DNA from 3 places in the Neobacillus solisequens genome. Region 3 is predicted to be linked to each of the others. Evidence: riboswitches for the same ligand, from Rfam matches in the RefSeq annotation. Region 3 holds a riboswitch; each other region holds the start of a gene.
The links. A riboswitch is a leader RNA that binds a small molecule or an ion and turns the genes downstream of it on or off. The one in region 3 is predicted to bind S-adenosylmethionine.

Region 1 (10,052 bases), on a different contig from region 3:
TTTTTTCAATATTCCTTACCACATTCCTTGCAAAATTATTCAAAGCAGATTCTTCTTTATCCTTGCTACTTGGAATTGGAACAGGTGTCTGTGGTGCAGCAGCAATTGCCGCTGTTTCACCGATCTTGCAAGCAAAAGATGAAGATACCGCAATGGGGGCAGGGATCATTGCATTGGTTGGAACCATTTTCGCCACAGCCTATACCATTTTAAGGCCGTTTATCCCCTTAACTGCTCTACAATACGGTATTTGGTCGGGGGTAAGTTTACATGAAATTGCACACGTAGCTCTGGCCGGAGCACCAGCCGGACCAAATGCCCTCGCAATTGCTTTGTTAGCCAAACTAGGCCGTGTCTTCTTACTTGTTCCACTCAGTTTTATTCTTATGTATTGGATGAAACGTAGAGGAAATAGAGAATCTGATTCCGATACAAAAATTGAATTCCCCTGGTTTCTAATAGGATTCATGATTATGAGCCTGTTCGGAAGCTACGTCCTTGGCCATTCGATCACGATTTCAGCTAGTATCCTAAATGGAGTATCCTTCTTCACTTCTTTTATCTTGACGATGGCCATGATTGGATTAGGTTTAAATGTTAGTCTGAAAAACCTTCGCACGAAGGCGTTACGACCACTTCTGGCTATGTCGATTACTTCCATTCTTTTATCGGTCATCACCTATTTCACGATGTAACTGGGAGAAAATAAAAACCCCTTTTCCGAGGAAAAGGGGTTTTTAGCGTGGTATTGCAATCAAGCACGCGTAATTTTATTTGTGAATCCAAACGGCACCGGCAGAATTGTCTTTTGCTTCACCGATTACTTGGATTTTAAGCGGATACTGTGCTGGAACAATTCGTCCGGCATCAGGAATAACGGTGTTTGTGTATGTCTTCGTGGCATCGAACGTTTTTACGCCTGGAAGACCTTTGTAATCGTAAATTCCACGGACTGCATTTTCAATATACCATGCAGGTGTCTGGTCTAAGGAGAAGGCAGCATCGGCAATCTGGTATCTTGTGCTTTGCTTAATGGTTGGAGAACCGTCAGTAACGGATTTACCCATGATCGCTTCAGGATGGGAATCGACAACACCAAGGAAGCCTTCGCCCGGATGAACGCCCGTCCAGTTATCGGTAAACGTTTCATCGCCATACCAAACTACTAAACCAGTATTATATTTCACCCCACGGGAGTACTGTAATGCCGCATCAGATCCAGAATAGTTTCTCCACTCTAGATAATAATAATGTGGTTTCTTGATCCAGCCGTCAGATACTTCAAACCCGTTCAATGCTACTTTTGGTGTTCCCTCTGCATCATCGGAGAATGCAACATTGCCATCTACTGTTAATGACAAATTATCCATTGCAAAACCATCTGGAGCCAGTCCACCATCTGTTACGTATTCAAAAACAAGTTTTACTTTCTTACCGGCAAATTCGCTTAAGTCATAAGATTTATCTACCCATTGACCTTTAGTGGACTCAAAAGCGGAGTTTCCGCGTACTACATCCGATTCATCACCGATGACATCCACTACTTTCTGTGTACCGTCAGATGCAACAGCGGTTACATTTACGTAATCATAATTGGTTTCCACATCGTACAACGCCTTGTAAGCAAACGTTGCATGGCTTGCATTTGTTAAATCAAAGTTCGGGGTTTCCATTACAGTATGTAGGTCATCCCCTTTTGTACTGTAGTAGTACTTGGCCCCAAATTTAGGTGGTATTCCTGGAATTTGCTTTTCAGGAAGGTTTACTTTCACAATTCCAGGGTTCTTGGATTTGGTTACACTCTGATCAAGAACAGCTGCTAGACCGTTTTGATCAAGATCTTTATAATCTACTTCCGTAATATTTGCCCAGTTGCCGCCCAATACTTTTTGGAAAAACTCTTTGTTTTGCGGTGAAAAACTTGGTGGCTGGGTGCCGGCAATGTGTCCGTTCCAGCTGCCGCCGCTCATGATGGACCATGAGGCAACTGGCTCACCTTGACCGGTATACTGGGTATCATATTCGTCCGGAAGACCTAAATCATGGCCAAACTCGTGTGCAAATACGCCAACTGCTCCTTCTTCAGGCTCGATGGTGTAGTCGTACGCAGCCATTCTGCCTTCTTTCCAATAATCTACCGCCGCTTTTGTATTTGGTACGGAATAAACACCGCCTAGATCCCAGCGGTGAGACCAAATGGCATCGTCACCTAGTGCTCCGCCGCCAGCTTCTTGACCTACACCAGCATGAAGAACCATCAGATGATCAACCAAGCCGTCTGGCTCGTTAATATTTCCATCGCCATCAATGTCATAGATATCCAATTTATCATAATCAGCTAAATTGACCCCTTTTGCTACAGCCGCATTCAGGGCATCTTTTACTAGACCGCGAGGACCCTTGGTTCCCGGCTTGTTATCGTTGCCACCCTCTGGGGCATCGCTACCGTAATCAGCAGCATTCCCTGGAACCGTTAGCCAATCAGAAACGTTTCCTGTTACGGTATAGCTGCCGCCAGATTGCTCTTCGTAATATTGTTTAAATGTTTTTACCTTATCACCATTAAATAAGGTGAAATCTTCATTGCCAAACAGCATTTTTTGATAATGATCGCGATTGAAATCTTTGGCGTACATATATCCTGGTTCTTGCTCAATGTTGTTGTGTTTAAAGTCTGCATATTCTACTAGCAAAACTAGCACTTTATCCTCACGGACAGATCCGTTATACGAGGCCTGCTTGGCAGAGTCTACTTTCACTTCACCATTCGGCTTGCCCTTTTTGAAATTTTCGTGGCCTTTATTAAGCTGGGCAACCAGCTTGTCCTTTTGCTTGGTTAAAAAGTCTTTTGCCTTTTTGTCCATTTCCTGCTGCTCTTTTGTTAGGACTTTGTCGGACTTGCCCGGCTTTTCTCCCTGCTTCTTTTTAATGTAAGCGTTTACAGCCTTTGCGATTTCTTCACCGGATGCATCCTTTGAAATAAGTCCTCTTTTCTGTAGTGCTTTTGCCAGCCTGTCCTGGTCAATAATGTTCATGTCCATTGTGGCTGACTCTGCAGTATAAGCCGTCTTTGCTGCAACAGGGGAAATCTTTGGTACTGCAAAACAACTAGAAAATAGTGCCGATGTTGCCAAGGTTGTTGCCGCAATGCTGGAGAAAACCTTTAATTTTCCTCTCTTCTTCACGATTTAGCCTCCCTTTATCTCTATTAAAAAAATAGTACATGTAAAATTGTAATCTACCAATCTATTTATGTAAATATTTACAATAGTCTAAATTTTAGACAAAATACTACACCTATTTTGCCATTTTTTCACTCCTTTAAAATAAAAAAAGCCTTGCTATTCAAGGCTTTTGTTTCCTTTTCTGTAAAAATATCGGTCTTAATCAAACGTTTGATTAATTGAGATATACCTGTCAATTCTCGAAAAATGTCGATGAAATTAGACACATTCATGCTTTTAGTAGCGCCACTTTTTTGAAAGTTCTTCAATGTGATGGGGCGTTGTTCGGCAGCATCCTCCGATCAACCTTGCTCCTGCTCTGTACCATTCTTCGGATTGCAGTTCGAACCTTCCACATAATTCTTGGCCATGCCAAGTTTTTGTTACCGGATTATAGGTTTCTCCCGAATTTGGATATACCAGAATAGGCTTTTTCGTGTTCGTGCGCAACTCCTTAATGGCACTAGTAACATAGGTTACTGGTGCACAATTTATACCAATGGCAATGATTTGTTGGTCCTCGTCAAAATACTGTGCACACTCCGCAAGCTTAGTACCATCACTAATTTCTTTTTCATTTTTCAAAGAAAAGGATAGCCATGCATATACCTCCGGAAATTCTCGCAATAGGGACGATAACACTTTCGCCTCTTGTAAAGAAGGGATCGTTTCAAATGCTAATAAATCGGCTCCGGCTTCAATCAATGCTTCCATTCTAGGACGATGGAATTCTACTAATCTTTCATCTGTTACGCCGTAATTTCCTACATACTCTGAACCATCAGCTAGGTAAGCTCCATATGGTCCAACAGATGCAGCCACTAATGGCTTAGGCCGATTATGCTGCGCAGTTTCCTTCCAAAAATCATCTCTTGCCCTTCTTGCCAGCAGCACTGTTTGCTTCATTAATTCTAAAGCTTCCTTCTTTTCTATTCCACGAGCGGAAAAACCATCAATTGTTGCCTGATAACTTGCCGTAATGGCACAGTCCGCCCCGGCACGAAAATAATCAGAATGAACCTGATAAATCAATTCAGGATTTTCAAGTAACACACGTGCAGACCAAAGGGGATCATCCAAATTACATCCATGGGACTCCAGTTCTGTCGCTAAGGCTCCATCTAGAAGCATAATAGAATGTTGGGATAAAATGGTATCAATTGGGTTGATTTTGTTGGACATAATGGGCGCCTCTTTTCTTTAGATTTTGTGTAAGATAGTAGCTGCCGTAGCAGAGTAATATAAATGGAATACCACAATATAAGGCTATTCGTTGAGTTGGATCAAACGCAATTCCAATACAGGATGCAAGACACAAGATAAATGACAAAATTGGAACAAACGGATAAAGTGGCGTACGATAAACCAAGTCCTCTATTGAATTTCCTTCTTTTAAAAATTGTCTGCGAAATAGGTACTGGGAGGCACTAATACTCATCCATACAACCACCACAGCTAGACCGGAAATGGATACTAGCACAATGTATACAGTATCTGGTGCAACAATGCTAGAGAACAAAGATAAAACTCCGCCTAACATACTGAAAATAACGCCATTGATGGGAACACCCTGTTTAGTCATTTTGGCAAACATGGGTGAAATGGTCTTCTTATTAGCTAATGACCAAAGCATTCTTGAGGAAGCATACAGTCCTGAATTGGCAGCAGATAAAATGGCTGTTAAGATCACAAAGTTCATAATGTCGGCAGAGTAAGGCACCCCTATACGTTCTAGAACAGCAACAAACGGACTCTCTAATACGCCAGCATCGTTCATAGGCAGTAGCGCAGATAATACAATGATGGTTCCTACAAAAAAGAGGATCAATCTCCATAAAGTCGTGCGAATGGCCTTCGGGATTGTTTTTTGCGGATTCGCTGTTTCTCCAGCTGCAATCCCGATTAATTCCGTTCCTGAAAATGCAAAATTCACCGCAAGCATGGTTATGAGAATGGCAAAAGCACCATTAGGAAACAGGCCCCCTTTTACCAAATTTGAAAAGAAAGGTGCTGAGTTTGAATGGGACATGGGAAGAATGCCTACCATCGCCGCTACACCTAAAATAATAAAGACCACAATGGCGATGACCTTTATAGATGAGAACCAGAATTCAGTTTCAGCGAAAAATTTAACCGTTAATACATTAATGATAAAAATTAAAACGGCAAAAAAGGCACTCCAGATCCAAACATTGACCGATGGAAACCATCTTTGCATAAGCATTCCCGCAGCCGTAAATTCAGAACCTAAGGCAACCGTCCACGTTAACCAATACAACCAGGCGACCGTATATCCTGTTCCTGGTCCGATGTATTTAGCTGCAAAGGTATGAAAGGCACCCGTTTCAGGCATATGTACAGAAAGCTCTCCCAAACAAAGCATGACTAGATACACCACTAATGCACCAATCAGATAGGATAAGATCGTCCCAAACGGACCTGCCTGTTGAATCGTATAGCCCGAACTTAAAAATAATCCAGTTCCAATCACACCGCCAAGCGATAGCATGACAATATGACGCGTTTTCATTTCCCTTTGAAATTCTCTCCCATTGTTGTTTTCCATTCATACTCTCCTTTTTAGCTATCCAGAAAAAACAAAAAGCACTCAAAAATGAGTGCTTCACTGACAAATAGAAACGGACCGCTCTTATCTATCAGGTTAATCACCCGCTGGAATTAGCACAGTATCTTAAGCAGACCTGTTGCTGAGGTTTCATCGGGCCAGTCCCTCTACCTCTCTGGATAAGAAATATTTTTTTTATAACCTTATCAGTCATTTTTAGAATTGTCAATACGCTCAATATTTTCAGAAAATATTATTTAACATCAACAAATTGACCTCTCCCTGAAAACGTTAAATTTGAACATTATGTGGCAATTAGTAATTTATTTATAACTGTGAGGATGGACCATTACATTCATCACTATTTTTTAGACACCCTATTGTTTAAAGTGGTGGATATTAGGTTTACTTAAAAAACGTAATGAAATGGGGTTTTTTTCTTGAATTTTCCACAATTAAAAATAGGTCATATGATGCCAAAGGTACCAATCATGCAGGGTGGCATGGGTGTAGGAATCTCTTTAAGCGGACTTGCCTCTGCTGTTGCAAATGCTGGGGGCATTGGGATTATATCAGGAACTGGAATTTCCGTTGATGAAATGCGATCACATATAAGAAAAGCGAAGGAAAATATAAAGGATTCAGGCTATATAGGAGTAAACGTTCTTTTCGCTATGAATGACTTTGCTGAAAAAATGAAGGCAGCCATTGATGAAAAAGTTGATTTCATCATATCAGGCGCTGGAATTTCTAGAGATATGTATGCTTGGGGAAAAGAATCCGGTATTCCCGTTATTTCGATTGTATCTTCCGCAAAACTGGCTAGATTGTCAGAACGTCTTGGTGCTTCAGCCGTTGTGGTGGAAGGTCATGAGGCCGGCGGACACCTTGGTACAGATAGACCTTTGTTTGATATTTTGCCTGAAGTGGTGGAAGCTGTTACGATCCCGGTCATTGCTGCTGGGGGAATCATGACGGGGGAAGATGTTGCGAGAGCCCTACGCGCGGGAGCGTCTGGTGTACAGATCGGAACCAGATTCGTCGCTAGTGATGAATGTGATGCCCCATTAACGTTTAAAGAAAAATATGTACAAGCCAAAAAGGAAGATACCATTTTGGTCAAAACAACGGTTGGTCTCCAGGGGCGTGCCATTAAAAACCATTTTATTGATCTTATTTCAGATGACAAAAAGGTGAAAATCAAAAAGTGCATGGATTGCTTGAAAAATTGTTCTTATCGTTTCTGTACGCTTGATTCTTTGATCACATCGATGAATGGAGATTGCGAGAATGGTCTAGTTTTTGCCGGAGCCAGAGTCCATGAAATCAAAGAAATCCTACCAGTTCAAACAATCATCAACAATATTATGAGCGAATTTAAAGCTTGTGTATAAATGGAAAGGTACCTGCCCACTATCACGGTCAGGTACCTTTTTTTAAAAGGCTATGTTAAAGAATACGGTTGATTTTAAACCCTGTTGATTGGAGCGGAAGGCACGAAGACTCCTCGAAAATGCTACCGTATTTCCTTCGTGCGTGGGCGAATTCTAGGTAGAAAATCAATGTCCTGTGGGAGTACGGTTCTGGACAGACCCCGCAGGCGCAAGCGCCGAGGAGACTCGCCGAAACGCCCACGGAAAGCGAAGTGCCTGGAGTGGAAATCAACATACAAGTTTAAAGAGCCTTTTAAAAAATAACGAAATCCCTCTATAAATCAGGAATTTGCCAATCAATTTCCTCCAACCCTATTTCCCGCAGAATCGCATTTGTTCTGGAAAACGGTCGGCTGCCAAAGAACCCCCTATTGGCAGAAAAAGGACTTGGGTGCGGAGATTTGATGATGTAATGATGCGGTGAGGTAATCAACTGTTCTTTTTGTTGCGCAAAATTCCCCCAAAGGATAAACACAACCGGTGTTTCCCGCTGATTTAAGGTTTCAATCACTTTGTCCGTAAATAGGTCCCACCCAAGGTCTTTATGAGAATTCGGTGTCCCTGCACGCACCGTTAATGTCGCATTCAACATCAGTACGCCTTGCTCGGCCCATTTTACAAGGAACCCATTATTCGGGATCGTGCACCCCAAATCCGCTTTCAGTTCTTTATAAATATTTTGCAATGATGGCGGAATACCCACGCCTGGTTTAACAGAAAAGCTTAATCCATGTGCCTGTCCCGGGCCATGATACGGATCTTGTCCGATAATGACCACCTTCGTCTGATGAAACGGAGTAAGATGCAAGGCATTAAATATATCGTATTGCTCCGGATAGATCACTCTCGTTTGATACTCTTCTTTTAAAATTCCCCTTAGCCGTTGATAATACGGCTTTTCAAACTCTCCTTCCAACAAAGGAGACCAATCATTTTTTAAAATGGCCATTTCTATTTCACACTCGATTCCAAAGTTGTTAAACTACTATTATTATAATGAGTGGTGAACGGGGGTATCAATCATAAGATTTTCTTCGCTAATTCTTACTGGGATTACTAAGGTCAACAAAATTGATTTTATATACAATAAAACTAGTCGCAATATTATGTATCATATGGTCCCAAATATAATGAAAATCTTTGCATGTAAAAAGCCTTTATGGCAAATTGCGTTTTGAAAGACAAAAGACTTGTTACTAACCATGTCAGTGTCCTTCATCAAGCTTATGAAGGACAGTTTTCATTTCTAATAGAAGCCTGATGTCTTTCATCCCAGCTATGATGGACAATACCATTATTAAAAATGAGGTACTTGTCTTTCATCCATTTAAAGTCTACTGAGCCTTTAAAGGCTTTTGGAACTCACATGGCCTTCTATCTCCCCTCAATCATAGAGGTGGTCACCCCACCAACAACGATCACGACACAAGAATAAAAAATTCGATCCAAATTCAACACAGAAAGACCTGCTAATACAATCAACCCATCGATGAAGATAATAATCCATGCGATATTCAACGAAAGAGATTTTGAAATCATTTTAGCCAGCAGATCCGTCCCTCCTGAGCTTGTCTTGTAATACAGCATGAGCCCAACACCTATCCCAATGACCATTCCCCCAATGATAGCACTTGTTAGCGGAGAAATCAGAAATTGGTAACGAAGAGGTGCGAGAACATCAATAAATATGGACGATAAAAACAAACCAAATAAACTACTTAAGAAATAGGTTTTTTCATTCTTTGAGGCTAATAAACAAATAGGCAGGCTCAGTCCCACCATTGCAAAACCCGTCGGAACCTTCAAAAAGTAATGTAGGATCAAAGCCAGCCCCAAAATTCCGCCGTCAATAAAATGATGCGGGATCAAAAAACCATTAACCCCTATACCCAAAAGAAAACTGCCAACTACCGTCGCCATTATTTGCTGATAAATACCCATCACCTTTGTCCAAGTTTTTTAGTTTATAATATGACAGCAACTTGGAATTAAGAATGGTTTTAAGTATGTGGATGTCGGCCCCCTACCAACTCCTGAGTGTCCACCACAAAAGGACAATTGTCCACGAACGGTGCCTGTCACCCAAATGTTTTCACCCAAACCCAACCCATATCCACCCAATCTGATTTGTTTCAAATAGTCATATATTGATATCTTTTACTATTTTAAAAATGTGAACAATTTGTGAACTATATGTCGATAATTTGAAGAATAGTATCGTTATGTTATAATTTTAAAGTGTTTAATTTTTATTTCCATATTTTTACACAAAGTTTCATCTGCGGATTAAATAGAGATAGATTACTATTTTAAAAGGGAGTTATTTTGTCATGAAGGTTCTGGCCATTGTTCCTGCTTTTAATGAGGGCGCCAATATTCATCGTTTAGCTGAACTTTTCAGTAACATAAAGAACGTAGATGTAATTGTTATTAATGATTGCTCGACCGATAATACTTCAGAAATGTGTCGGGATTTCGGATTCAACGTCATAGATCTTCCTTCCAATCTAGGGATTGGCGGGGCTGTGCAAACAGGATATAAGTACGCTGAAAAGCATGGGTATGATATTGCGATTCAGGTAGATGGAGATGGACAGCATAATCCTTTGTATATTCAATCCCTAATCGATCCACTTATAAAAGGTGAAGCTGACCTTATCATTGGATCCCGGTACTTAGAGAAAGCGGGCTTTCAATCTTCGTTTATGAGAAGAATTGGCATCAACTATTTCAGCCGCTTAATTTATTTTTTACAAAAAAAGAAAATTACCGACCCTACTTCAGGATTTAGAGCTTGCAATCGCCGAGTCATCACGTTATTTAGTAACC
Region 2 (10,052 bases), on a different contig from region 3:
CCACTTTATAAAAAGAGTGGATCCCCCTCTTCTTATGAAGTGGGGGTTTTATTTTTATACAAAAGAGAGAGGAGTAAGGAAAATGACAGAAAAGCAAAAGAAATATCGGTTTGAGACATTAGGGGTTCATGGAGGTTTATCGCCGGATCCGGTTACTGGTGCACGCGCTGTTCCAATCTATCAGAACAACGCCTATCAATTTAAGGATACCGAGCATGCAGCTAACCTATTTGGGTTAAAAGAACCGGGCTATATTTACACGCGGATACATAACCCGACCGTTACTGTGTTTGAGGAGAGAGTTGCATTATTAGAAGGTGGGGTTGGCGCCCTTGCGGTGGCAAGCGGTATGGCGGCCATTACTCTAGCCATTTTAAACATCGCCGAAGCTGGTGATGAAATTGTTTCTGCTTCAACACTGTACGGCGGCACCTTTAATTTATTCGCCGTGACTCTTCCGAAATACGGAATTAAGGTAAAGTTTGTTGACCCTGCAGATCCAGAAAACTTCCGTGCGGCTATTACTGAAAAAACGAAGGCTGTCTTTGCTGAAACCATCGGTAATCCAAGCTTAACTATTTTGGACATTGAAAAAGTAGCGGAAATTGCTCATCAAGCAGGGATTCCGCTAATCATTGATAATACCTTTGCTACTCCATATTTGTGCCGTCCGATTGAACATGGTGCAGATATTGTCATTCATTCAGCCACTAAATGGTTGCTTGGGAATGGCACAACTTTAGGGGGTGTCATTGTCGATGGAGGAAAGTTTGATTGGAATTCACGGAAATTCCCTGGTTTTACGACTCCGGATCCAAGCTATCATGACCTGGTCTATGCAGAAGCACTTGGACCTGTTGCGTATATTGTTAAGGCACGTGTTCAATTGCTGCGCGACCTAGGGCCAGCGTTAAGTCCGCAAAACGCCTTCCAGTTTACACTTGGATTGGAGACACTTCATGTGCGAATGAAGGAACATGTGGCCAATACCCAAAAGGTTGTGGAGTATTTAGAAAATCATCCTGCTGTTGAGTGGGTTTCTTATCCTGGGCATCCATCCCATCCTGACTATGAATTAGCAAAAAAATACCTGCCTAAAGGTGCCGGTTCTGTAGTTATTTTTGGTATTAAGGGTGGACGTGAAGCAGGGGCCAAATTAATAAATGCGATTACTTTATGGGCTCATGTGGCCAATGTGGGAGATGCGAAGAGTTTGATTATTCACCCGGCCAGCACCACGCACCAGCAACTTGATGAAGAGGGTTTGAAAGCATCAGGAGTTTCAGAGGATTTAATTCGACTGTCTATAGGGATCGAAAATGCCGAGGACTTAATTGAAGATCTTGAGGATGCCATTGAGGTGGCAACAGGTCTAACTTCATTAAAAACGAAGGCTTAGTCGAATTTTTCCGAAAATGAAGAAATTTTATTGACACTGCTTTTTATCCATGATACGATAACTTTCGTAATATATTTTTTACGTAAACGAACTAAAGTATTAATTGAATATAGGATTGTTTAAGCTCTTATCAAGAGAGGCTGAGGGATGTGCCCTATGAAGCCCGGCAACCGTCAATTTTATTGAAATGGTGCCAATTCACACAAAGCGAATGCTTTGAGAGATGGGAGAAAGGATTGATTTATAATGCCTTTCTGCCCTTGCAGAAAGGCTTTTATTTTTTTAAAATAGTATCCTTTTAACGAAAAATTCAAACCCTATATTTACGTATTCTGGATATGAAGCAGGTGAGGCAATGATATCAATTAAAAATGTTCGAAAAATTTTCCCTTCGAAACAGGGGCAGCTCAAAGCAGTTGATGAGGTCAATCTGGATATTAAAAAGGGAGAAATTTTCGGAGTCATTGGATATAGTGGCGCAGGTAAAAGTACCTTGATTCGAATGCTTAATGGCCTTGAGCTACCGACTGAAGGCAGTGTAACGGTCGCCGGAAGAGAAATTTCCAAAATTAAAGGCAGTGAGCTTCGCAAGGCCCGCCAGGAAATCAGCATGATCTTCCAGCATTTTAACTTATTATGGTCAAGGACTGTAAGCGAAAATATTGCGTTCCCGCTAGAAATTGCCGGAGTCAAAGGGGCAGAAAGACAAAAGCGGGTAAATGAATTGATTAAATTAGTTGGTCTTGAGGGCAGAGAAAATGCTTACCCTTCTCAACTAAGCGGCGGACAAAAACAACGGGTTGGCATTGCCAGAGCACTGGCTAATAATCCGAAAGTGCTACTGTGCGATGAAGCCACTTCAGCACTTGATCCGCAGACAACAGATTCCATTTTGGATTTGCTTGTTGATATTAATAAACAGTATGGCTTAACGATTGTGTTAATTACTCACGAAATGCACGTCATTCGCAAAATTTGTCATCGAGTGGCAGTAATGGAAAGCGGAAAAGTGGTGGAAATGGGTTCCGTTCTGGATGTGTTCAAAAATCCGCAGCAATCCATCACCAAGCGCTTTGTTAAACAAGTAACCGAACCGGGTGAAACAAAGGAAACAGCAGAGCATTTGCTCGAACACTATCAATCCGGCCGTGTTGTTCAATTAACCTTTATTGGAGAGTCTGCTGAACAGCCGGTGATCACGAATCTAATTCGTCATCACAATGTAACGGTCAACATCCTACAAGGGAAAATATCGCAAACCCAAAGTGGATCATACGGCACACTTTTCATTCATCTTGACGGAGACGAAGCCGAGGTCAACAAAGCAATTGAGTTTATTGGTTCCCAGCAGGTAGGAGTGGAGGTGATCGAGAATGCTTGATACTTGGTTCTATAACGTCGATTGGGATAGTATTTGGGTGGCAACCGAAGAGACCCTTTATATGACGGCCATTTCAGTCGTGTTTACATTCATTCTTGGTATCATTTTAGGAATTATTTTATTTTTAACCGGAAAAGGGAATCTTTGGGAAAATCGAGTGATTAATCAAATTATTGCTTCAATCGTAAATATCTTCCGTTCCATTCCGTTTATTATCCTTATTATTTTATTGCTACCATTTACCGTTTTGATCATGGGTACCATGCTTGGGGCCAATGCCGCATTACCAGCTCTAATCATCGGGGCAGCTCCCTTTTATGCAAGGATGGTAGAAATTGCTTTACGTGAAATTGATAAGGGAGTTATTGAAGCAGCAAAATCGATGGGGGCAACAAATTGGCAAATTATTTTCAAGGTGTTAATTCCTGAATCTTTGCCAGCGTTAATATCGGGAATAACAGTAACCGGAATTGCCTTAGTAGGTTATACTGCCATGGCTGGCGTCATTGGTGCAGGAGGACTTGGAAATCTTGCCTACTTACAAGGATTCCAAAGTTATAATACACAAATAATGGTGTATTCAACCGTATTTATTTTGATCATAGTTTTTATCATCCAATTTGTTGGTGATAAGATCACAAGATTAATTGATAAAAGATAAAACATAAATATCAGGAGGAAAAAATGAAAAAATTATTCGTTTTCGTATCAGCATTATTAGTTATCTTTTCACTTGCAGCCTGCGGGAAAAACAATGCTTCTGAGAGTAAAGAAACAACATTAGTAGTAGGGGCATCGCAAGTTCCCCATTCTGAAATCCTTAAAAAAGCCAAACCCCTTTTAAAGAAGAAAGGTATTGATCTTCAAGTTAAAGTTATCAATGACTATGTGACACCTAACAAAGCTTTGGCATCTGGTGATCTTGATGCAAACTTTTTCCAGCACGTCCCTTACTTAAAAGATCAAATGGCAAAAAATAAAGATTTTGATTTTGTTAATGCTGGCGGCATTCATATTGAACCAATTGGTGTATATTCTAAACGCTATAAAAAGTTATCAGAGCTTCCGAAGGGTGCAACGATTATCATGAGTAACTCTGTTGCTGACCATGGCCGCATGCTTTCCCTTCTTGACCATGAAAAATTAATCACTTTAAAACAAGGTATTGATAAAACAACTGCTAAAGTAGAAGATATTGCTAAAAATCCAAAAAATCTAAAATTCAAAACGGATGTAGAAGCTGCGATGCTGCCAAAGGTATATCAAAATGACGAAGCAGATGCAGTCCTAATCAACACAAACTATGCACTACAAGCGGGATTAAATCCAATGAAGGACGCAATTGCACTTGAGGGGAAAGAATCACCGTATGTAAACATTATTACTGTTCGTAAAGGTGATGAAAACAAAAAAGCAATCAAAACCCTTGTCGAAGTCCTTCACTCTAAAGAAATTCAAGACTTCATTCTTGAAAAATACAAAGGCGCGGTTGTTCCTGTATCTGAGTAATATATTAATAGGAAGAAATACATCTGAAAAGTCAGTGGAATCCACTGGCTTTTCTTTTTACATGAATCCAAACTGATTAGTAAAAAATAGACTGTATTGCTCCCGAGTCTATCGATTGAAAAGAAAACAACAAATAAGGTATGATTTTTATCGGGCTTGTTTTTACATAAAACAAATTAGGCTGAATTTTCAAACTATAAGTTACTTTGATTCTCATTTAGAATTAAATCAGTGAAAATATAAAATAGTTATTAACACATAAAAGTTGATAATAGATTTCATTTGTTATAAGATTGTAATGAGAATAGATTGAGAATGCAGTTATTTTCCAATAGGGTTCAAAAGATACAAAACATTTTTCGGAGGTATAAAAATGGCTGGATCAACTTTAACAATCAAAGATCTGCATGTTGCAATTGAGGGGAAAGAAATTTTAAAAGGTGTAAACCTTGAAATAAAGGGCGGAGAAATTCACGCGATCATGGGACCTAACGGAACAGGTAAATCTACTTTATCTTCCGCCATCATGGGACATCCAAAATATGAGGTAACAAGCGGCAGCATTACACTTGATGGAAAAGATGTACTTGAAATGGAAGTGGATGAGCGCGCTCGTGCGGGTCTGTTTTTAGCGATGCAATACCCAAGTGAAATTAACGGCGTAACCAACGCTGACTTTTTACGTTCTGCCATCAACAGCCGCCTTGGGGAAGGCAATGAGATTTCATTAATGAAATTCATCCGTAAAATGGATAAACAAATGGAATTTTTAGAAATGGATCTTGATATGGCACAGCGTTATCTGAACGAAGGCTTCTCTGGCGGGGAGAAAAAGCGAAATGAAATTTTACAACTAATGATGCTTGAGCCTAAAATCGCCATCCTTGACGAAATTGACTCAGGTTTAGATATCGATGCATTAAAAGTAGTTTCAAAAGGTGTCAACGAAATGCGCAGCGAAGAGTTTGGCTGCTTAATTATTACCCACTATCAACGTCTATTGGACTATATCACTCCTGACCATGTGCATGTCATGATGCAAGGCCGAGTTGTTAAATCCGGCGGACCAGAGCTTGCACAGCGCTTAGAAGCGGAAGGATATGACTGGATCAAGCAAGAGCTTGGAATTGAAGATGAAACAGTTGAGCAAGAAGCGTAAGCGGTTAGGAGGATTAACATGACAACAGAAACAAAATTACCGTTTGATAAGGGGTTTGTGAGTTCCTTTTCCAAGGAAATGAATGAGCCTGCATGGTTGGCCGAGTTTCGTCTTAAAGCGTTGGAGCAATTTGAAGAGCTTCCAATGCCAAGACCAGATAAGACGAAGATTGATAAATGGAATTTCACACAATTCCAGCAGCATACTGTAAAAAGCTCAGGGTTTGCTTCGCTCGAAGAACTTCCTGAGGCAGTAAAGTCATTAGTCGATCTGGATAATCAAAATTTATATGTACAACGCAATCAATCCACGGCTTACTTATCATTGTCTGAAACCTTGAAAAATCAAGGAGTCATTTTCACAGATATTTTTACAGCTGCAAGAGAGCATGGGGAATTATTGAAAAAATATTATATGACTCAAGCAATCAATGCTGATGAGCATCGTTTAACAGCTCTTCATGCCGCGCTTGTGAACGGCGGGGTTTTTCTATATGTTCCAAAAAATGTAGAAGTTTCTGAGCCAATTCAAACAGTTTTCGTTCATGACCATGAAGATGCTAATTTATTTAATCATGTTATTGTGGTAGCAGATGATAATAGCTCCGTCACATACGTAGAAAACTACATTTCCACGGTGGAAAACTCAAATAGTTTAATGAATATTTTAACCGAAGTCGTGGCGAATACGAATGCAAGGGTTCAGTATGGTGCTGTTGATCACTTGGCAAAAGGGGTTACAACGTATGTAAATCGCCGCGGGGTGGCCGGCAGAGATTCCCGTATTGATTGGGCACTTGGCCTAATGAATGAAGGGAATACTATTTCCGAAAATACAACTAACTTACTTGGTGACGGCTCTACTGGTGATACGAAAACAGTGGTTGTCGGGCGTGGCGAGCAAACGCAAAACTTTACCACAAAGGTAGTGCACTTTGGAAAACACACGCAAGGCAATATTTTAAATCATGGTGTTGTAAAAGATAACTCAACCTTAATTTTTAACGGCATTGGTAAAATTGAACACGGAGCATCCAAATCAGATGCTGAACAAACATCCCGTGTCTTGATGCTTAGTGAAAAAGCACGTGGGGATGCCAACCCAATTCTTTTAATAGATGAAGACGATGTAATGGCAGGACATGCCGCTTCTGTCGGACGCGTGGATCCGGTTCAACTTTATTATCTGATGAGCCGTGGGATTCCAAAACGTGAAGCAGAGCGTTTAGTCATTCACGGATTCCTGGCACCTGTGGTTAAACAACTTCCAATTGAAAAGGTAAAAGAACAATTAACGGAAGTTATTGAAAGGAAAGTTCGCTCATGAATATAAGCGATATTCGCCAACAGTTTCCCATTTTAGACCAGGAAGTAAATGGTCATCCGCTTGTTTATTTAGACAGTTCGGCTACTTCTCAGAAGCCGATTAAAGTCATTGAAACAATAGAAGATTACTACCGCGGATACAATTCGAATGTCCATCGCGGTGTGCATACACTAGGAACAAGAGCAACGGATGCTTACGAAGGCGCTCGTGAAAAGGTTCGTAATTTCATTAACGCAAAATCAATTCAGGAAGTGATTTTTACAAGAGGAACGACAACCTCTCTAAATACGATCGCGCACAGCTATGCGGCTGCAAACCTGAAGCAGGGCGATGAAATCGTCATTACGTACATGGAGCATCACAGCAATATTATTCCGTGGCAGCAAGTAGCTAAACGAACTGGGGCACAGCTGAAATACATTCCGCTGCAGGCGGATGGCACGATTTCTTTGGAAGATGCCAGAGCGACGATTACTCCGAATACAAAAATCGTCTCCGTAATGCAAGTATCGAATGTACTTGGCACCATTAATCCAGTGAAGGAAATCGCTCAAATCGCCCATGAAAATGGTGCAATCATGGTGGTGGACGGTGCGCAAAGTGCTCCCCACCTGAAAATTGATGTTCAAGATTTGGATTGTGATTTCTTTGCGTTTTCCGGTCATAAGATGTGCGCTCCAACAGGAATCGGTGTGTTATACGGCAAAAAGCATTTGCTTGAGAACATGGAGCCGATTGAGTTTGGCGGCGAAATGATTGACTTTGTACAATTGTACGAATCAACTTGGAAAGAACTTCCGTGGAAGTTTGAAGGTGGTACTCCGATTATTGCCGGTGCAATTGGTCTTGGTGCAGCCATCGACTTTTTAAATGAAATTGGTTTGGATCAAATTGCGGAGCATGAGCACAAGCTTGCGGCATATGCTTTAGATAAAATGTCTTCTATTGAAGGCATCACCATTTATGGTCCACTGGATGCAGCTAAGCGTGGCGGACTAGTCACTTTTAATATTAACGATGTTCACCCGCACGATGTCGCAACGGTTCTTGATGCAGAAGGAATCGCTGTCCGTGCCGGACATCACTGCGCACAGCCACTGATGAAATGGCTGAACGTGTCAGCAACGGCTCGTGCTAGCTTTTATTTATACAATACGGAAGAAGATATTGATAAACTCGTTGAAGGGCTTGTCAAAACAAAGGAGTATTTCAGCGATGTCTTCTAATAATTTAGATGCATTATACCGAAGAGTGATTATGGACCATTATAAAAACCCACGTAACCGTGGAATATTAGAGGATGGTAACCATACGATTAATATGAATAACCCAACTTGCGGTGACCGCATTCAGCTAAGCCTAAAAGTAGAGGACGGAATTGTCACCAATGCAAGATACGAAGGAGAAGGCTGTTCCATCTCGATGTCGTCTGCCTCGATGATGACACAAGCTATTAAAGGGAAAAAGGTTGAAGAAGCGTTAAAGCTTGCGACGATTTTTTCCGATATGATTCAGGGAAAAGAGTTCGATGACGATATCGATTTAGGCGATATTGAAGCACTTCAAGGTGTTTCCAAGTTTCCTGCCAGAATTAAATGTGCCACATTAGCGTGGAAGGCGATGGAAAAAGGATTGAAGGAAGAGGGACAACAATAAAACGATGGGGCTGTTCCGAGCCCCGGTTGTTTATGAAGGAGGATTACGACGATGGCAAAAAAGATGCCTGAAATCGGTGATTATAAATATGGTTTTGCCGACAAAGACGTTTCCATCTTCCGCTCAAAACGCGGCTTAACACGCGAGATTGTGGAAGAGATTTCAAAAATGAAGAGCGAACCACAATGGATGCTTGATTTCCGTTTAAAATCGCTTGAGCATTTTTATAACATGCCAATGCCACAATGGGGCGGAGATTTAAAGTCATTAAATTTTGATGAAATTACCTACTATGTAAAACCTTCTGAGAAATCCGAGAAATCTTGGGATGAGGTACCAGAAGAAATTAAGGCCACATTCGATAAGCTTGGTATTCCGGAAGCTGAGCAGAAATATCTTGCTGGTGTATCTGCTCAGTACGAATCTGAGGTTGTATACCACAACATGAAGGAAGATCTAGAAGCACTAGGTATCGTCTTCAAGGACACTGATTCCGCGCTTCGTGAAAACGAAGATATCTTCCGTGAGCACTGGGCAAAAGTGATCCCGCCAACGGATAACAAATTTGCAGCATTGAACTCAGCTGTATGGTCTGGCGGTTCTTTCATTTATGTTCCACCAGGCGTGAAAGTGGATACTCCATTACAGGCGTACTTCCGCATCAACTCCGAAAACATGGGACAATTCGAAAGAACCTTGATCATCGTTGACGAAGGTGCGCATGTACACTACGTTGAAGGTTGTACAGCTCCAGTATATACAACAAACTCACTTCATAGTGCCGTTGTAGAAATCATTATCAAAAAAGGTGCTTACTGCCGCTACACTACTATCCAAAACTGGGCAAATAACGTTTACAATCTCGTTACCAAGCGTGCGGTTTGTGAAGAGAATGCCACAATGGAATGGATTGACGGGAACATCGGTTCAAAATTAACGATGAAATATCCAGCTGTTATTTTAAAAGGCGAAGGTGCCCGTGGTATGACATTATCCATCGCGATTGCCGGTAAAGGTCAGCATCAGGATGCTGGTGCGAAAATGATTCATTTGGCACCTAACACGTCTTCCACGATCGTGTCTAAGTCAATCTCTAAACACGGTGGTAAAGTAACGTACCGTGGTATCGTACACTTCGGACGTAAGGCAGACGGAGCCCGTGCCAACATCGAGTGCGATACGCTGATTATGGATAACCAATCCACATCAGATACCATTCCATTTAACGAAATCCTAAACGACAACATTTCACTTGAGCACGAAGCCAAGGTTTCCAAAGTGTCTGAAGAGCAACTCTTCTACTTGATGAGCCGTGGAATTTCCGAACAGGAAGCAACTGAAATGATCGTCATGGGCTTCATCGAACCATTCACTAAGGAACTTCCAATGGAATACGCCGTTGAGATGAATCGTTTGATCAAGTTCGAAATGGAAGGTTCTATTGGATAACCAATTTTTTAAAAGAGACGGACTTTTGAAGTTCGTCTTTTTTTCTAGTTATAAAAAAGTAAAAGGGACGATTCAAAAGCAGCTTGAATGTCCCCATGTCCCTATATATTCAATCATAAATTTCCTTGTTTTGTTCTTGATGAACCAACTTGGCAATGGCGAACCCATGCTCT
Region 3 (10,052 bases):
ATCCTAATGGTTTTAATGCTTCATTTAATTTGTTGGTCAGATGACGTGAAAGCTGATGAAGAGTGTGGAATAATTCGTGGTACATAAATAATTTTCTCCGTTTTTTATAAATTAGTTACCTGGGTAACTATATAGGAATTAAGGTTAATTGTCAAGGAATGTTCATATTTTGCGGGGCTCGCGGGATTCCGGTTAAAGCTTGCGGGATTCCGGTAAAAACGCGCGGGATTCCGGCAAAAACGAGCGGGATTCCAGCCAAAACCCGCGGGATTAACCAGGATATCGGCGGGAATCAAGCCTGAGTCCGCGGAAATGCACCAGATCTACCTAAGCCCCTACCAATTCCACGCTAAAAATCCCCCGCAGCATCACCGCGGGGGACAACAACTCAATCATTTCAACACATTAAAATACCTAGCTTCCGGATGAGCAAACAACATTGCGGAAACAGAGGCCTCTGGTTCCATCATGCAGCCCTCTGTTAACTGCACCCCGATTTCTTCTGGCTGAAGCAGCTTAAACAGCTTTTTCTGATCCTCTAAATCGGGGCAGGCCGGGTAGCCGAAGGAGAAGCGTTGTCCTTGGTAATGAGCAGCGAAACGGTCCTGCATGGTGAATGTGATGGGATCCGGGAAGCCCCATCGGTCGCGCATTTGACGGTGAATCAATTCGGCGAATCCTTCAGCACTTTCTAATGCCATGGCCTGAAGCGCGTGGCATTCAAGGAAACGACCTTCACTCTTTAATTCATCAGCCTTTTGGCGGATGCCTCTTCCAGCCGTTACCGTAAAGAAGCCAACATAATCCATCACACCGCTGTCAACTGACTTTAAATAGTCCGCTAAACAAAGGAAAGGTTCGGATTCCTGACGCGGGAAATCAAAGGTTTCAACGACGCGGCTCAAATCTTCAGGGTCATAAATATACACCTTATTGCCGTCTGATTGTGCCGGGAAAAATTGATAGACAGCCGCCGGAGTGACCCAGTTATTGGCTTTGGCTTCCGCTAACAATCCATCGACCATTTCTTTCACCTTAACCGCTTTTTCATCTTTTTCTGCCAGTAATTTGGCGATTTTCCCTTTTACGCCAAGATGGTGCCCAAGAAGCATTTGCATATTGATATAGGGCTCAATATGGGAAAGGGAATATGTTTTTAATACGTGTCTCTTTGTATCTTTTGGAACGAATACAGGAGCATCCTTAGACACAGCTGGTTTTGGTTTGACAGCCACAGAAGAAGTGGAACGAACCGGCAAGTCTAACGGGATATCCGCTGCCGCTAGCTTTTTATTTTTTTCCTCAAATAACTTCTCCTGCTCTTCAGGCGAATGGAGTTGATTGGCCAAAGCCAAACCAGTCATGGCATCCTTTGCATAAAGCACAAGTCCATCGTATTCTTTAGAAATTTTCGTATCGGTAAATTTACGGGATAAAGCTGCACCGCCGACTAGAATCGGCAGGGACAGACCTGCTTCTTTCATATCTTGAGCCGTCAGTACCATTTGTTGAGCGGATTTTACTAATAAACCTGACAGCCCAACCATATCCGGTTTTTCTTCACGGATCGCCTTAATTAAATCAGCAGGTGTTACTTTTATGCCAAGATCACGGACATCATAGCCGTTATTGCTTAGAATGATATCGACGAGGTTTTTCCCAATATCATGCACGTCCCCTTTAACCGTTGCCAGGATGACTTTTCCTTTTGAAGAGGAGACATCGCCTTTTTCCATGTATGGCTCCAAGAAAGAAACAGCGGCTTTCATGACTTCAGCACTTTGCAGCACTTCGGCAACGATCAGCTGGTTGTCATTGAATAGACGGCCAACTTCTTTCATGCCCTCCATCAATGGTCCATTGATGATATCCAATGGGGCAGGGTATTGAGTAAGAGCCTGTTCCAAATCCGGTAATAGACCTTCCTTTGTGCCCTCGATAATATAATAGGAAAGCCGCTCTTCAAGCGTCATATTCGGAATGGCGGACTTCGTTTCTTTCTTTTTATCACGATAAAAATCAGTAAATACGGCCAATGTTGCATCGTTTGTGTTAAATAGGAGATTCTCGGCCAACTCGACCTCTTCCTTAGAGATCGAGGCAAAACGCTCTAATTTCTCGGTATTGACGATCGCATAATCGAGACCGGCCTGCGTACAGTGATACAAGAACACGGAATTTAAAATTTCCCGGCCAACTGGCGGCAAGCCGAAGGAAACGTTACTGATTCCCAAAATCGTTTGTACCTCTGGCAGATGTTCCTTAATTAGACGAATTCCATCAACAGTAGCTTTTGCTGAACCAATATATTGTTCATCTCCAGTTCCGACAGGGAATACCAAGGGGTCAAAAATCAGATCCTGAGGTTTCAAACCGTATTTATGAACCAAAAGCTCATAAGACCGTTTGGCAATCTCCAGTTTTCGCTCCGCCGTTACCCCCATGCCTTTTTCATCAATTGTTCCGACAACGACTGCTCCACCATAACGGTGAATCAATGGAACGATTGTCTCAAAGCGTTCCTCACCATCTTCCAGGTTAATCGAGTTGATAATCGCTTTCCCTTGTGAAAAAGTAAGGGCCTTTTCAATTACTTTATCATCGGTGGAGTCAATCACCAATGGGACTTTAATTTTCTTGACGACTTCGGTAATAAAATTCTCCATATCAACTAGCTCTTCACGATCAGGATCGGCTAAGCAAATATCGATGACATGGGCGCCGCCTTTCACCTGAGCTCTGGCAACTTCGGCAGCCTCTTCAAATTTCCCCTCCGCAATCAACCGTTTAAACTTTCGTGATCCAATAACATTGGTCCGTTCCCCAACCATGATGGGGCGCAATGTTGGGTCATCATAAATAAACGGTTCAATACCAGAGACCATGTGCAGCTCAGATGGTTTAAACTCACGCGGCAGATAATTTTTCATTGCTTCAGAAATGGCTCGAATATGATCCGGTGTTGTACCACAGCAGCCGCCGACAATGTTAAGCCAGCCGTGGGCTGCAAAATCAGAAAGCTTCTTTGCCAAAGTTTCCGGTGTCTCATGATAATGACCTTCTTCATCAGGCAAGCCGGCATTCGGGTAGCAGCTGACGGCTGTTGAAGCAAGAGCAGCTAAAGAGCGGATATGATCCTGCATGAACTCCGGACCGGTGGCACAGTTTAAGCCTACTGCAACAGGTTTCATATGCTCAACCGAGATAAAGAACGATTCAATTGATTGTCCAGCTAACGTAGTTCCCATCGGTTCAATCGTTCCTGAAATAAACAATGGCAAGGTTTTGCCTGTTTTTTCAAAGGCATTCTGTATCCCGACAAAGCCTGCTTTTACATTCAGCATGTCTTGGCTTGTTTCTAAGAGCAACAAGTCGACGCCTCCGTCGATGAGACCGAGTGCCTGCTCCTCATAGGAAACGGCCAAAGCTTCAAACGTGGTTCCACCGGTTACACTTAAAGTTTTAGTCGTTGGTCCCATCGAACCAGCAACATAACGCGGCCATTCCTGCGTCGATGCTTTTTCGACCTCAGCTGCAGCAATCAACGCGGCTTTTTTATTAATTTCATAGGCTTTATAGCCCAACTCGTATTCATCTAGAACAATACTCGTTGCGCCAAAGGTATTTGTTTCAATAATATCAGCGCCTGCTTCCAAATATTCACGGTGAACCTTGGCGATCACCTCAGGAGCAGTCAACACAAGATTTTCGTTACAGCCTTCGTACTCTTCGCCGCCAAAATCATCTGCGGTAAGATCAGCTTGCTGCAACATCGTTCCCATGGCCCCGTCCATCACGAGGATCCGTTTTTTCAATTGTTCAGTAAATGGTGTTTTCGGCATAGCTGTTCCCCCTCACTTCACCTGCACGCTGTCGGGCATAATGGGCCAGTTCAGCGGTCATTTCATAACGTAAAAATGGTGTGATCAAATAGATGCCATTAAATAAATCCAATGCAGCATCAATCAAATATTTCGTAATCTCAATTCCTTCACGGGCGGCTGCCACCGGATTATCGCTCAGCTTCGCCATCCGTTCACGAATGGAGTCGGTAATTTTAATGCCGGGCACTTCATTATGAAGGAACTCGGCATTCTTACTGCTTGTCAAAGGCATGAGCCCAATATAAATCGGTGCATTCAGATGCTTGGTATGCTCATACACTTCCACGAGCTTTTCCTCAGAAAAAACAGGCTGAGAAATAAAGTAATCCGCACCGTAACTGATTTTCTTTTCCAAACGTTTTACGGTTTTTTCTAGTGAACGGACATTCGGGTTAAATGCACCGGCGATACTGAAGGCCGTTTTCTGCCCTAAATCTTTCCCAGAAAACGATAACCCTTCATTGAGCTGCTTAATCATTTGAATCAACTCAAAAGAAGAGACATCATAAACGGAAGAGGCTCCTGGGAAGTCGCCAACTCGCGCTGGATCACCGGTTATCGCCAACACATCATGCATCCCTAAAGTATGAAGCCCCATTAAATGGGATTGCAATCCGATGATATTACGGTCTCGGCAGGCGATATGGATCAGTGGGCGCATGCCCAACTCCTGTTTCACTAAATAGCCAAGTGATTCATTGGAGATTCTCACCTGGGCCAGCGAATTATCCGCCATCGTAATCGCATCGATACCTGCTGTTTTTAATGCTTTTGCTCCTTCAAAAAACTTTTTCGTATCTAGTTTTCTCGGAGTATCTAATTCTACTATGACAGAAGGCCGTTCTTTCACAATTTCATGAAGCGGGATAGAATCCCGTTTCGCTGATTGGCTTTCAACATGAATCGACCTTGGTTTTAATTTTACGACTTTTTCGTAAATTGGTACACTACTCTTTACTTCTGCTGCAAAAGCGCGAATATGAGCCGGAGTCGTGCCACAGCATCCACCTATTAAGCGGACCCCTTCATTTCGGAAGCTTTGTGCAGAATGCCGAAAATAATCGGCATCTCCGTCATAATGAAATTTCCCATCTGTATAAGCGGGGAGACTGGCATTCGGATAGGCTGACAGAAACGCATGCTTCGGCAATTCAATTTGAGCCAGTGCCTCCAGCATATGGTGCGGACCAAGCCGGCAGTTAATCCCCACGACATCAGCACCAATCTCTTCAAGCCGTTTCAGAGCATTATTTACAGGAGTCCGATTTTGTAAAAAACCCGGCTCTTGCAAGGAAACCTGTGCAATAATCGGCAGTTTCGTTTCTTTACGAGCAATCGCCAGTACTGTTTCAAGCTCTTCCTGATCATAGAAGGTTTCCAGCAACAATCCGTCAACACCTTCTAGCAATAGACAATACAGCTGTTCACGGAAACTGCGTTTAATTTCTTCTATAGTAATAGAATTGGGTTTGATGCCGCGATTGCCACCAATGGTACCTAGTACATAGGCATTTCCCTGCGCCGCCTTTTTCGCATTCACAACAGCGGCACTATTAATCTCCTTCACCGAATCCTCCAAACCATACCTCTGCAGCTTCAAATAATTGGCCGCATACGAATTAGTTTGAATCACATCGGCGCCGGCATCGATATAAGCCTGATGAATGCGTTGAATTTGTTCGGGCTGGGAAAGATTCAGCTCCTCGAAGCAGCAATCCGTACCATAGGAATAGAGCAGCGTTCCCATTGCGCCATCCCCAATTAAGATTTGATTCGATAATTTTTCTAAAAAGCTCATTTCGATTCCCCTCGTTGTAAGACCAATTCGTTGTGTGCAAGCTTTTCAAAGGCCTGGGAAAAATCCTTGATAAGATCTTCCGGATTTTCCAGACCGACAGATAAACGAAGTAAACTATTTTTAATGCCTCGCTTTTCACGTTCTGGTTGCGGCATAGCAGCGTGTGACATTTTTGCAGGATAAGATAAAATCGACTCCACCGCACCAAGACTCACAGCAAATACCGGAATCTTCACATTGGAAACAAAGGAGCGAACTACATCTTCATCCTTTAGTTCAAACGATAAAACCGCACCGGCACCATAGGCCTGTTCCTGTTGAATTTCGTATTGGGGGTGATCCTCAAGAGCCGGATAGTATACTTTTTCGACAAGCGGATGGGCTTGTAAAAATTCTGCCAAGGTTAATGCCGATCTTTGCGATTGTTCCAGGCGAACATGGAGAGTCTTCAACCCGCGTAGTACTAACCAGGCATCTTGAACTCCCAAAATCGCTCCAAAGGAATTTTGTAAAAAGTAAAGCCGTTTCGCTAGCGCGTCATCGTTCACAACAGCTAGCCCGGCAACGACATCACTATGTCCCGCTAAAAATTTCGTAGCACTATGTAGCACCACATCAACTCCCAGCTCCAATGGTTTCTGAAGCTGTGGAGTTAGGAATGTATTATCCACAAAAGTCAACGCATCAATTTCTTTCGCCAATTGACTGATTGCGCGAATATCCGTCACTTTTAATAGCGGGTTAGAAGGTGTTTCAACATAAAAGGCCTTTGTATTAGGTTGAATTGCCTGTTTTACCTGATCAAGGTCTGTCATATCGACAAACGTATGTTGGATCCCGAATCGTGTAAGAACCTCGGTCACCATTCGGAACGTCCCACCGTAGACATCCTCCGTAATCACGACATGATCGCCGGAAGAAAGAAGCAAGAAGGCTGTGGAAATGGCCGCCATTCCTGATGAAAAAGCAAAGCCTTTCACGCCGCCCTCTAATTCGGCAATGACATCCTCCAGTGCTTCTCGAGTCGGATTTAAACTGCGGGCATAATCATATTTGCCAAATTGGTCGATATCAAATTGATGAAAGGTGGATGCATGCTGGATCGGAACACTTACCGCACCCGTAGCAGGGTCCACTTTATGACGGTTATGAAGCAGCCTCGTTTCAAAACAATAATCTTCGGTTTCCATTATGCAATCACTCCTTCACGAATTTTGGCAAACGCCTGACTAAGATCAAAAATAATATCTTCCGCATCTTCTGTACCAACAGAGAAACGCAACAATCGATTACAAACACCTTGTTGAATGCGGATTTCTTCAGGAATATCAGCATGGGTTTGTGTTGCTGGATAAGTAATGAAGCTTTCCGTTCCGCCCAGGCTTTCCGCAAACGAAATAAGTTCTAAATTCTGCAGGAATGGGTTAACCCACGTTTCATCCTTAATTCGGAAGGAAACCATTCCGCCGCGTCCCGGATATAAAACATCAATGACATCATCATGTTTGGAAAGGAATTCAACGATGGCCTGCGCATTTTTTTCATGGCGCTCCATTCTTAAGGATAGAGTCTTCATACCGCGCATAAGCAGCCAGGAATCAAACGGACTAAGCACACCGCCGGCTCCGTTATGATAAAGGGCCAGTTGCTCGCAAAGATCTTGGCCTTTGGCAACAATCAATCCGGCAAGTACGTCATTATGTCCACCCAGATATTTGGTCGCACTATGGATGACAATATCCGCACCAAGCTTAATCGGCTGCTGCAAGAGCGGAGTATAGAAGGTATTATCAACAATCAGCAGAATTCCGTGCTTTTTTGCAATCTCGGAAATCGCTGCAATATCTGCCTCCTGCATGAGGGGGTTGGTAGGAGTCTCGAGAAAGATGGCTTTTGTTTGCGGAGTAATCTTGCTTTCAACCTCTTCCGGACAACACGTATTCACATATTGAGATGTTAAGCCCCATTTTTTATATCCTTTTTCCAATAGACGATAAGTCCCTCCGTATAAATCCTCACTAACAAGCCACTCATCTCCAGATTGAAATAAGGAGAGGATCGTGAAAATCGCCGCCATTCCAGAGCTGCAGGCAAACCCCTGATCGCCGCCTTCCAAATCAGCAATCGTCTTTTCAAGGAGCTGGCGTGTTGGGTTTCCTGTCCGAGTATAATCAAACCCAGTCGATTGCCCAATTCCTGCATGGCGGTAGGCAGTTGAAAAATATACCGGTGGATTCACGGTGCCTGTCTCCGTTTCACTTCTGTTTCCAATTTGAGCAAGTTTCGTATCAATTTTGTACATTGTGCACACTCCCTGTTTAGTAAAATTGTAGTGTTTTCTCACTTTAAAGCATTGCGGCATTAAAGCGTGGTAATAAAAGAAAAAAGCCCTCTATAAGAAGAAGACTTTTGTAATCCGACCAAAGCGTCATTCTTCTTATCTCGCAAATTAACAATTTGCAGGAGTTAGCACCTTTTCAGTGAAAAAATCCACTGAAGGTTGCTGAGGCGTCACAGGGCCATTCCCTCGACCTCTCTTGATAAGAAAATCAATATTAAGACTTTTTATAAAATTTACTACAATTTATAAAAGGTGTCAATAAATTTTTAGAAATTGCAGAATTTGCTGGATTTTGTAAGGGGGAAGATGGTTGACAATGAGACTATTAGATTATAATATAGTTTTATCAAGTTGTTCTTTATGTAGAACAGATAAAGAGTTTGTATCCCAGATTTATTAGGTAGAAAAGAAAATAATTAGGTAAATATACCGGTAATTAAAGGTTTTATGTATATATAATCTTTTAAATGAATATTCTAACTGTGTTCTTTTTTTAGAACCTTTGTTTCATATTATTTATTCAGAATATTCGGTTATAAAAGGAAGAATAATAGGATAATAGTATTTAACTAATGACTTTTTACATAGTTGGTGGAGGAAAACCATGAGTGCTATAGCAGGGATCTATCATATGAATAATGAACCTTTAATTGTTGAACACGGCAGAATATTAATGAAAGAACTAGAAAAATATCCAGCAGATGATGTTCAAACTTGGTATAGCGACAAAATCTTCCTCGGCTGTCATGCACAATGGATCACACCAGAGTCTGTCGGTGAGAAGCTTCCTTATTATGATCTAGAAAGGAAACTGGCCATAAATGCCGATGCCATCATTGATAATCGGGCTGAACTATTTGAAAAACTCCAAATCCCAAAGGCAAAGCAAAAATCCATAACGGACAGCGAACTAATCCTCCTTTCTTATGATAAATGGGGCGAAGACTCACCCAAGTATTTAGTTGGCGATTTTGCCTATATGATTTGGGATGAGCGAGAGCAGAAGGTGTTTGGGGCTAGGGATTATTCTGGTTTAAGGACTCTCTACTTCCACTTTCAAAACAACAAGTTTGCATTCTCGACTGTGATGGCCCCTTTATTGAAATTACCATACATAGAAAAAACATTAAATAAACAATGGATTGCAGAGTTTTTAGCGAATCCGGGGATGTTTGAATCGGTAGATCCTTCTTCAACGGTTTATACAACATTGCGGCAAATTCCCCCTTCACATTCATTAAAAGTGATAAATGGCGAACTAACAGTATCAAGGTATTGTCAGTTGCCAGAAGAAAATAAGTTGAAATTGAAGTCTAATGAGGAATATGAAGAGGCCTTTAAGGAGGTCTACCAAAGGGCTGTTAATGACCGATTAAGAACGATTCACAAAGTGGGCGCTCACCTAAGCGGCGGATTAGATTCCGGATCAGTGGCGTGTCTAGCTGCTCCAGCATTGCGCGGGGAGAGCAAACAATTGCATACCTTTAGCTACGTACCTTTACAAGAGTTTGAGGACTGGACCCCTAAAAGTCGGGTAGCTAATGAGCGTCCACTGATTGAATCGACTGTAAATTTTGTTGGGAATATAGTACCCGAATTTCTGGATTTTGAGGGGGAAAGTTCATACACAGTCATTGATGAATGGCTAAATCACTTAGAAATGCCCTATAAGTTTTTTGAAAATAGTTATTGGCTAAAAGGGATTTATGAGCGGGCTAACCAAAAAGGTGTAGGGGTGCTTCTTAATGGTCAAAGAGGAAATTGGACAGTTTCTTGGGGTCCAGCGTTAGAATACCACGTCAGGTTATTAAAAAAGTTTCAGCTGATTCGAAGTATTCGAGAAATATTTTTATATAGTAGAAACCTGCAAGTAAAAAAGTCAAGAGTTGTGTCAGTTGTAGCTCGGAAAACATTTCCATTAGTTGGTAGAATTTTCACTGGGAAAGAAGTGGACCCTTCTCCACTAATGATCAATTCAGAATTTGCCGAGAATATGGGAGTATTCGAAACCCTATTAAGTCATGGAATT

Region 1: it holds a riboswitch for S-adenosylmethionine, as region 3 does, so the genes downstream of both, mmuP (S-methylmethionine permease) here and ACI3K6_RS10800 (methionine biosynthesis PLP-dependent protein) in region 3, are expected to answer to the same signal.
Region 2: it holds a riboswitch for S-adenosylmethionine, as region 3 does, so the genes downstream of both, ACI3K6_RS10365 (methionine ABC transporter ATP-binding protein) here and ACI3K6_RS10800 (methionine biosynthesis PLP-dependent protein) in region 3, are expected to answer to the same signal.

What each region holds. Positions count from the first base shown of each region.
Region 1 is NZ_JBKFGJ010000006.1:1,836-11,887, forward strand. Features, by position in the region: gene ACI3K6_RS07600 (YeiH family protein) at 1-695, shown strand, start outside; gene ACI3K6_RS07605 (immune inhibitor A domain-containing protein) at 771-3,185, opposite strand; gene mmuM (homocysteine S-methyltransferase) at 3,462-4,406, opposite strand; gene mmuP (S-methylmethionine permease) at 4,381-5,790, opposite strand; SAM riboswitch class I at 5,872-5,976, opposite strand; gene ACI3K6_RS07620 (NAD(P)H-dependent flavin oxidoreductase) at 6,231-7,184, shown strand; gene ACI3K6_RS07625 (uracil-DNA glycosylase) at 7,498-8,172, opposite strand; gene ACI3K6_RS07630 (YitT family protein) at 8,598-9,164, opposite strand; gene ACI3K6_RS07635 (glycosyltransferase family 2 protein) at 9,554-10,052, shown strand, end outside.
Region 2 is NZ_JBKFGJ010000009.1:228,126-238,177, forward strand. Features, by position in the region: gene ACI3K6_RS10360 (O-acetylhomoserine aminocarboxypropyltransferase/cysteine synthase family protein) at 83-1,399, shown strand; SAM riboswitch class I at 1,524-1,629, shown strand; gene ACI3K6_RS10365 (methionine ABC transporter ATP-binding protein) at 1,755-2,780, shown strand; gene ACI3K6_RS10370 (methionine ABC transporter permease) at 2,773-3,441, shown strand; gene ACI3K6_RS10375 (MetQ/NlpA family ABC transporter substrate-binding protein) at 3,465-4,289, shown strand; gene sufC (Fe-S cluster assembly ATPase SufC) at 4,663-5,448, shown strand; gene sufD (Fe-S cluster assembly protein SufD) at 5,467-6,774, shown strand; gene ACI3K6_RS10390 (cysteine desulfurase) at 6,771-8,000, shown strand; gene sufU (Fe-S cluster assembly sulfur transfer protein SufU) at 7,990-8,430, shown strand; gene sufB (Fe-S cluster assembly protein SufB) at 8,482-9,879, shown strand; gene ACI3K6_RS10405 (cation transporter) at 9,989-10,052, opposite strand, start outside.
Region 3 is NZ_JBKFGJ010000010.1:18,417-28,468, forward strand. Features, by position in the region: gene ACI3K6_RS10775 (MarR family winged helix-turn-helix transcriptional regulator) at 1-85, opposite strand, end outside; gene ACI3K6_RS10780 (hypothetical protein) at 159-302, shown strand; gene metH (methionine synthase) at 393-3,842, opposite strand; gene ACI3K6_RS10790 (bifunctional homocysteine S-methyltransferase/methylenetetrahydrofolate reductase) at 3,820-5,682, opposite strand; gene metC (cystathionine beta-lyase) at 5,679-6,872, opposite strand; gene ACI3K6_RS10800 (methionine biosynthesis PLP-dependent protein) at 6,872-7,984, opposite strand; SAM riboswitch class I at 8,117-8,229, opposite strand; gene ACI3K6_RS10805 (asparagine synthase-related protein) at 8,628-10,052, shown strand, end outside.